Regions from separate parts of the Azospirillum sp. TSH20 genome, predicted to be linked through region 1. Evidence: riboswitches for the same ligand, from Rfam matches in the RefSeq annotation. Region 1 holds a riboswitch; the other holds the start of a gene.

Region 1 (4,226 bases):
CCGCGCCGCGGCTGGTGGAAGCGGTAAGCCCAACGGCCCAACCGGGACCTCTGGAACGGGAAAAGGCGCCGCAAGGCGCCTTTTCCTTTTCCCGGACGTTATCACCCCTGCCACAGGACAGGTCGGACCATGAGCAAGGCCTTCACCCGCGAGAACGACACGCCGGACGACGACGAACTCGACGATCCGGCACCGCTGCCGCAGGGCTTCAAGAACTACATGACCCCGCCCGGCTTCCAACGCATGCAGGAGGAGTTGCGCCACCTGCTGCGGGTGGAGCGGCCGAAGGTGGTGGAGGTGGTGTCCTGGGCCGCCGGCAACGGCGACCGGTCTGAGAATGGCGACTATCTCTATGGCAAGAAGCGCCTGCGCGAGATCGACCGCCGCATCCGCTTCCTGAACAAGCGGCTGGAATCGGCGGTGGTGGTCAATCCGCAGGACCAGAAGAACCGCGAACAGGTCTTCTTCGGCGCCACCGTCACCTATGCCCGCGAGGACGGGTCGGAGAACACCATCACCATCGTCGGCGCCGACGAAGTCGACCCCGACCGCGGCCATGTCAGCTGGATCTCCCCCATCGCCCGCGCCCTGCTGAAAGCGCGGGAAGGCGATCTGGTCGACGTCCGTACGCCAGCGGGGATGGAGCAGGTCGAGGTGCTGGAGATCAGGTACGCGGGATGACGGAGGGGGCAGTAACCTGCCCCCTCCCCCTCCCTCACTCCGCCGCCGGCTGATAGATCTCCCCGCCCGACTCGCGGAACTTCTGCGACATCTCGGCCATGCCGGACTCTGCGGCGTCGCGGATTTCCTGCGTGATCTTCATCGAACAGAATTTCGGTCCGCACATCGAACAGAAATGCGCGGTCTTGGCGCCCTCCGCCGGCAGGGTCTCGTCGTGGTAGGCCATCGCCGTGTCGGGATCGAGCGACAGGGCGAACTGGTCACGCCAGCGGAAGGAGAAGCGGGCACGCGACATGGCGTCGTCGCGCAGCCGCGCCGCCGGGTGGCCCTTGGCGAGGTCGGCGGCATGGGCGGCGATCTTGTAGGCGATGACGCCGGCCTTCACGTCGTCGCGGTCGGGCAGGCCCAGATGCTCCTTCGGCGTGACGTAGCAGAGCATCGCCGTGCCGAACCAGCCAATCATCGCCGCACCGATGGCGCTGGTGATGTGGTCGTAGCCCGGCGCGATGTCGGTCACCAACGGCCCGAGCGTGTAGAAGGGCGCCTCGCCGCACAGTGCCAGTTGCTTCTCCACATTGTGCTTGATCTTGTGCATCGGCACATGGCCCGGCCCCTCGATCATCACCTGCACGTCGCGCGCCCAGGCGATCTTGGTCAGCTCGCCCAGGGTTTCCAGCTCGGCGAACTGGGCGGCATCGTTGGCGTCGGCCTGACTGCCCGGCCGCAGGCCGTCACCCATCGACAGCGCCACGTCATAGGCGCGGCAGATTTCGACAATGTCGGCGAAATGGTCGTAGAGGAAATTCTCGCGGTGATGCGCCAGGCACCATTTGGCGATGATCGAGCCGCCGCGCGAGACGATGCCGGTCACCCGCTTCGCGGTCAGCGGGATGTGGGCCAGCCGCAGGCCGGCATGGATGGTGAAGTAATCGACGCCCTGCTCCGCCTGTTCGATCAGCGTGTCGCGGAACAGCTCCCAGGTCAGATTCTCGGCCTTGCCATTCACCTTCTCCAGCGCCTGATAGATCGGCACGGTGCCGATGGGGACCGGGGAGTTGCGCAGGATCCACTCACGGGTCTGGTGGATGTCGGCGCCGGTGGACAGGTCCATCACGGTGTCGGCGCCCCAGCGGATCGACCAGACCATCTTCTCAACCTCCTCCTCGATCGAGGAGGTCACGGCGGAATTGCCGATGTTGGCGTTGATTTTGGTCAGGAAGTTGCGGCCGATGATCATCGGCTCCGACTCGGGGTGGTTGACGTTGGACGGGATGATCGCCCGCCCGCGCGCCACCTCGTCCCGGACGAATTCCGGGGTGATGAAGTCAGGGATCTCGGCACCAAAATCCTCGCCGTCGCGCCCCGATCCACTGGCGGCCTCCAGCGCTGCGGCGCGGCCCAGATTCTCGCGGACGGCGATGTATTCCATCTCCGCGGTGACGATGCCGGCGCGGGCGTAGGCCATCTGGGTCACTGCCCCGCCGCCCTTGGCGCGCAGCACGCCGCTGTCGGTGGTCTCAACGTCGCCACGCGCCAGGATCCAGTCGCGGCGGTGCTTGGCCAACCCGGCCCGCACGTCGATGGCAACCGACTCGTCGGTGTAAGGGCCGGAGGCGTCATAAACGGTCAGGGGCGGCTCGCCGCCCGACAGCGCGATCTCGCGCAGGGCGACGCGCAGGTCGGGAAAGCGCGTGCCGGACACATGTATTTTCCGCGACGACGGCAGCGGGCCGGTCGAGATGCGGATGGCGTTCTCGTTGAAGTCCTTAGGCATTGGGTTTCTCCGTCGGAGTTGGGCGGACAAACCCGGGACTGCGGACGGAGGTGCGGTATCTTCGTGCAGGCCGTTCCCCGGCATAGCGGGGGCGATGCGGCCGGACGGGGGCGTGGTCGGCCCGTCACGAGGTCCCTCCCTTCGCCGGTATGACCCGGATCAGGTTCGAAGGGTCACCACGCTGCCGGCGACGCTTGGCGCCGTCCGGCCGTTGGTATCTCAGCCCCCTGTCGGGACCCCCCTGGAATGCGCCCATCCTGCCGACGACGGACGCGCCTGTCAAAAGGAAAGCGCCGCGGACGATCCGTCTGCCATATTGTGGAAATGCGCTACATCCAGCGCTTCGACCGCACATAGACCATCGGCAGCAAGGCCGACAGCAGCATCAGCCCCAAGGCGCTGGCATAGCCGAAGGGCGAATGGCTGCCGGGCATGTCGGTGAAGTTCATGCCGCCGATGCTGGCGACCAGGGTCGGCGGATAGAGCAGGACGGTCAGCACCGACACGATCTTGACGATCTCGTTCTGCTCGACATTGATCTGTCCCAACGCTGTATCCAGCGCCAGCGCGACCTTGCCGGCCAGGAAACGGGCATACTGGTCGAGCCCGCGCAGGTCCTGCAGGGTGGTCTTGGCCCAGCGCCGCGTCGCCTTGCCCGAATGCCAGCCGTCGCCGCGCGCCAGAAAGTCGGTCATGCGGGTAAGGCTGGCCAGACTGACCCGCGCCTTGCCGATCAGATGGCCGGCATGGCCGATGCGCTTCAGCGTCTGGGCATCGTCCAGCGTCTCGCCGCGGGAGCGCAGCTTGCGCCCGCGGAAATAGCGGCGGTTCAGCGCATCCAACTCCACCCCGGTCCGCCGCAGCACGACGGAGGTGCGGTCGATCATCCCATCCACCAGCGCCGCCAGAACCAATTCGCCACGGGCGGCCGAGATCTCGCCATGGGTGGCGCGGCGGCGAAAGGCCAGCAGCGCCTGCGGATCGATGTCGTGGATGGTCACCAGCCGCCGCCCGGCCAGCACAAAGCTGACGGTGGCGATGCGCGGCTCGTCGGTGTCGGCCCAGACCAGCGCGGTGACGGTCATGGTCAAGGCGCCGCCGGTCACGCGGAGACGGCTCGACTCCTCGATCTCCGCCATCTGCTCGCGGGTGGGCAGGCCCGTTCCGATCAGCGCCTCCGCCCGCGCCAACTCTTCGGACGTCGGATTGATGAGGTCGAGCCACACGGCGGAGTCGGGCAATGGCGCCGCCTCCTCCGCGGCAGCCTCCCTGACCCAACGCAGCAGACCGCCGTCATTGACGAAGACATGCAGCAAGGCTGTGCTCCTTGCGTCGGTAATCCGCCCCTCTCCCGCCCCGGGAGAGGGCAATTTACGTCAGCCGACCGCCGCGTCGCGGCTTAACGGGTGGCGGCACCTTCTCCCCATTGTCGAGGTCCAGCGCCGCACCCTCGGCCTTCAATGCCTGTTCCAGCTTGCGCCGGAAGGCGCCGCCGTCCCGCTTGGCGTCCAGGAAATGGCCGACCGCCTCCTTCGCCGCGTCGCTGTCGTAGGGAACCTTGCCCAACGCCGCCAGCTTGGCGCGCTCCACCAGCTTCGGGTCCATCTTCTCGCGGATGGCCTTCATCTGGCGGAGCAAATCCTTGCGCAGGTCGGACATCAGTCCCCCTTATTCCGGCGTCAGGCCTTGCCGATCAGGGTGCCGGCGCCGCCCTCGGTGAAGATCTCGAGCAGCAGCGCATGCGGCACGCGGCCATCCAGGATAACAGCGG
Region 2 (4,226 bases), on a different contig from region 1:
CGACTGCTCCGGCACCGCCAGCCCGGCGATGTGCAGCGTTTCGTCCCCGAACAGCGGCGGTGCGGCGCGCGGCTCCGGCCCAAACAGGATGGCGGCCCCGTTCTGCAGGATGATGCCGACCGCGATGGTGCTGATGAAGACCGAAACCGGCGGCCGGCGGCGCAGCGGCAGATAGGCGGCCAGGGCCAGCAGCAGACCCAGCGCCGCCATCAGCACCAGCACCACCGGCAGCAGGACGATGCCCGGCAACGGGATCAGCGGCGCCAGCGCCACCGCCAGCAGCCCGCCGGCCATCACGAGGTCGCCCTGGGCGAAATTCACCGCCGAGGTGGCGTTCAGCACCAGCACGAAGCCAAGCGCCACCAGGGCGTAAGCCGCCCCCAGCGCCACCCCGTTGACCAGCAGTTGAAACGCCGCCATCCGCTCACTTCGCCGCGAGCGTCGGGTCGTCGTACCGCTTCACCAGCTTCGGCACGCGGCTGGTCCCGTCATAGCAGACGATGACGGCGGAATGGGCCATGTTGCCCTTGCCGTCGGACTTGTAGGTCATGGCGAGTCCCTTGAAGGTCTCCGCCGACAATGCTTTTCGGATCGCGTCCGGCGTCCGGGCGCCGGCCTTCACCGCCTCCAGCACCATCGTCATGCCGTCATACTGGCCGAGCGCGAAGGCGTCCGGCTCCTTGCCGAAGGCGGTCCGGTAGGCGTCGGTGAAGGCCTTGACCTCCGGCGTATCGCCGGAAATCGGCGAGGCCGCGGTTTCGGCGCAGACGCCCTTCAACTCCGCCGGTTCCAGCAGGGCCGCGGTGCTCGGCTGATGCATGGCGGAACCGGCGACGATCGGCAGGGTCACGCCGCTGGATGCCGCCTGCCGCAGCAGCAGCGCCGTCGGGCCGGAATGCAGATGCAGCACCAGCACGTCCGGCTTGGCGGCCAACGCCTTGGTCAGCACCGGCAGCAGGTCCTTGGCCGCCGGGTCCACCCCCTCCTCGAACACCGGGGTCACGCCCAGCGCCTTGAAGGCGGCGTCGAGATGGGTCTTGCCGCTCTGCCCATAGGCGGTGGTCTGGTAGATGATCGCCGGCTGCCGCTTGCCCAATTCCTCCACCACATAGCGGGCGTGGGCGGACTTGGTCACGGCGTCGCCGGGGAAGAAGCGGAAGACCCAGGGGTTGCCCTGCTCGGTGATCGACGCGGTGCCCGACACGGTGACCAGCGGCAGCTTCAACTCCTGCGCCAGCGGCAGCATCGCCAGCATCTGGGTGCCGAGCATGCTGGCGGCGACCGCCCCGACGGTTCCACTGCCGGCCGCCCGCTCCAGCGCCGTCACCGCCGCCTCGGGCGACGTGCCGGTGTCGACGACTTCCGACACGATGGCGACGCCGGCCGGCGTCTGCTTCAGCGCCAGGACCGCGCCGTTCCGCTGGCTGGTGCCCTCCAGCGACAGGAATCCGGTCAGCGGAACCAGCACCGGGAAGGACAGCGTGTCGTCGGCCCGCGCCGCCGGAGACAGGCAGGAGGTGGCCGCCAGCAGGCCGATCAGAAGGGGAAGTGCGCGCCGCATGACCGAAAACTCCTCAACTCGCGCCGGCAACCGGAGCGACGCGGAGGGGACGGGGCGTTTGCGGCTGATCCGTCGGGTTCCGGTCGGCTCCCTTCGCCGGCATGACCCGGATCAGGTTCGATGGGTGTTGTCTCAGCCCCCGCATCCGCCGATCCGGCGAAAGGCAGGGGCACCCCAGCCGTGAACAGGCGGCGAGAGTGTCGCCGCCGGCCCCATCCTGTCAAGAACCCAGCCGGCGACGCGCCACCAGCGTTTCACGATGCAGGATGTAGAGCCCGCTGCCGATGATGACCATGGCGCCGGCGATCACCGGCGCGGTCGGCAAATCGCCAAACACCAGCCAGCCGAACAGGCTGGCCCAGACCATGCCGGTATATTCGAAGGGCGCCACCACCGCCGGCGGCGCGCGACGGAAGGCCTGGGTCAGCAGCACCTGCGCGCCGGCGCCGATCGCGCCGACCAGCGCCATCAGCCCCAGCGCGAAACCGGTCGGCGCCGTCCACACCGGCACCGCCAGCGCCCCACTGACCACCGTCGTCGTCAGCAGCAGATAGAGCACGATGGACGCGCTGGTCTCCGTCCGCGACAGGCCGCGCACGGCCAGCGCCGCCAGCGCATAGAACAGCGCGGCGCAAAGCCCGACCAGCACCGGCACCAGCGGCGCCCCGGCCGACGGCTGCGCCATCACCACGACGCCGCCGAACCCGATCACCACCGCCGCCCAACGGCGCCAGCCAACGGGCTCCCCCAGCAGCGGGGCAGACAATGCGGTGATGAACAGCGGACCGGCGAAGCTCAGCACATAGACGTCGGCCAGCGGCAGTTCGCGGAACGCATAGAAGAAGCATCCCATCGAGATCAGCCCGGCGAAGGCCCGCCAGACATGTCCCCAGGGCCGTCGCGTCCGCATCGCCGCGATTCCGCCGCCGCGCCACAGCGTGTAGCCGCCCACCAGCAGGAAGGCGACCAGCGAGCGCACGAACATCAGCTGCGGCACCGGGTAATCGGCGGTCAGGAACTTGATGAGCGTGTCCATCGCCGCGAACAGCAGGATCGCACCCAGGAAGCAGCCGACGGCATAGGGGACCGAATCGGCCTCGGCTGGCAGCAGGTCGGCGGTCTCGGCGTCGGTCATGGAGTTGGTTCGGAAGGGCAATGGCGGAGGTTGCCCACATTATGGGCAAACGCTTCTGCGTCCCAATGCCGCAACCGCAGGTCTGGTAGGCGTGGGGTTTTGGAAGTGATGGCTGGCGATGCCTCACCTTGTCAGCACCATCACCAGCCGCTCCACCGGTGCATCGCTCACCAGATGCGACTCGACGATCTCGTCGATGTCCTCCACCGTTTCCGGCCGGTACCAGATGCCCTCCGGATAGACCACCATCAGCGGCCCGGCGGAGCAGAAGCCGAGGCAGCCCGTTATCGCCATGCCGACATCGGCCAGACCCTTCGCCTGGATTTTCTGGTCGAGCCGCTGCCACAGCGGGTGGGCGCCCTTGGCGGCACAGCTGCCGCGCGGATGGCCGGGCGGGCGCTGCTGGGCGCAGCAAAAGACGTGGTGGCGAAAGGTCTGAGGAATGTCGAACGGCATCGGGCATGCTCCATAACCATAAAATTCCTATGGTTTAGAAGCATGCCAGATTGCTGCGCTGCGGCAAGAGTTTTTGAAATCCTTCTAACCCACGGCAGCCGCAGTGATTCCGGCGCGATGAAATGCTTGGTCGGCAGAGCATTGGCGGTTAAGAATCCGCGGCAAGGGGCAATCCAGGAGACGCCGGTGCTGCTGAGCGGATCGGGGAAGGGCCAGCCGGGCGCCGTGCCGGGCTGGGTCGGGTATGCGCTGCTTCCGGTTCTCAACCTCGTCGCGGCCTTCGTGCTGTCGGGGCTGGTGATCCTGGTGATCGGCGAGAATCCGGTCGACGTGCTGTCGCTGCTGCTGTCGGAGGCTCTGGGCTACCCGGAGGCCATCGGCTACACCCTTTATTACACCACCGACTACATCTTCACCGGGCTGGCGGTCGCCATCGCCTTCCATTGCGGGCTGTTCAACATCGGCGGCGAGGGGCAGGCCTATCTCGGCGGGCTCGGCGCCGGGCTGGTGGCGCTGGCGCTGACCGGCTGGCCCTGGCCGGTGGTGGCGCTGCTGGCGGTATTGGCGTCCGCCCTGTTCGGCGCCGCCTGGGCCTTCATCCCAGCCTGGCTGCAGGCCAAGCGCGGCAGCCACATCGTCATCACGACGATCATGTTCAACTTCATCGCCGCGTCGATCATGACCTGGCTGCTGGTGGACGTGCTGATCCGCCCCGGCAGCCAGTCGCCGGAAACCCGCGAGTTCGATCCCGGCGTCTGGCTGCCGTCGATGGACCGGGCGCTGGGCTGGTTCGGCATCACCATCCCGGCCTCGCCGCTGAACCTGTCCTTCCTGTGGGCGCTGGCCTGCTGCTTGCTGTTCCACATCTTCCTGCGCCGGACCCGCTGGGGCTACGAGCTGCGCACGGTGGGCCGGAATGAGCGGGCGGCGGTTTATGCCGGCATCTCGCCTTCGCGGAACATCATCATTGCCATGCTGCTCTCCGGTGCGCTGGCCGGCTTCGTCGGCGTGAACGAGATCCTGGGCGTGCAGCACCGGGTGATCCTGAACTTCACCGGCGGCGTCGGCTTCGTC

Evidence for each region. Region 1 has a riboswitch for thiamine pyrophosphate ahead of thiC (phosphomethylpyrimidine synthase ThiC). Riboswitches for the same ligand answer to the same signal wherever they lie in the genome.
Region 2: it holds a riboswitch for thiamine pyrophosphate, as region 1 does, so the genes downstream of both, TSH20_RS01080 (ABC transporter substrate-binding protein) here and thiC (phosphomethylpyrimidine synthase ThiC) in region 1, are expected to answer to the same signal.

What each region holds. Positions count from the first base shown of each region.
Region 1 is NZ_LGQU01000048.1:53,610-57,835, reverse strand. Features, by position in the region: gene TSH20_RS13960 (ribonuclease E/G) at 1-27, shown strand, start outside; gene greB (transcription elongation factor GreB) at 130-681, shown strand; gene thiC (phosphomethylpyrimidine synthase ThiC) at 716-2,455, opposite strand; TPP riboswitch at 2,575-2,708, opposite strand; gene TSH20_RS13945 (CorA family divalent cation transporter) at 2,785-3,771, opposite strand; gene TSH20_RS13940 (hypothetical protein) at 3,827-4,114, opposite strand; gene argB (acetylglutamate kinase) at 4,135-4,226, opposite strand, start outside.
Region 2 is NZ_LGQU01000002.1:39,794-44,019, reverse strand. Features, by position in the region: gene TSH20_RS01085 (branched-chain amino acid ABC transporter permease) at 1-420, opposite strand, end outside; gene TSH20_RS01080 (ABC transporter substrate-binding protein) at 425-1,561, opposite strand; TPP riboswitch at 1,633-1,748, opposite strand; gene TSH20_RS01075 (DMT family transporter) at 1,782-2,696, opposite strand; gene TSH20_RS01070 ((2Fe-2S) ferredoxin domain-containing protein) at 2,820-3,152, opposite strand; gene TSH20_RS01065 (ABC transporter permease) at 3,339-4,226, shown strand, end outside.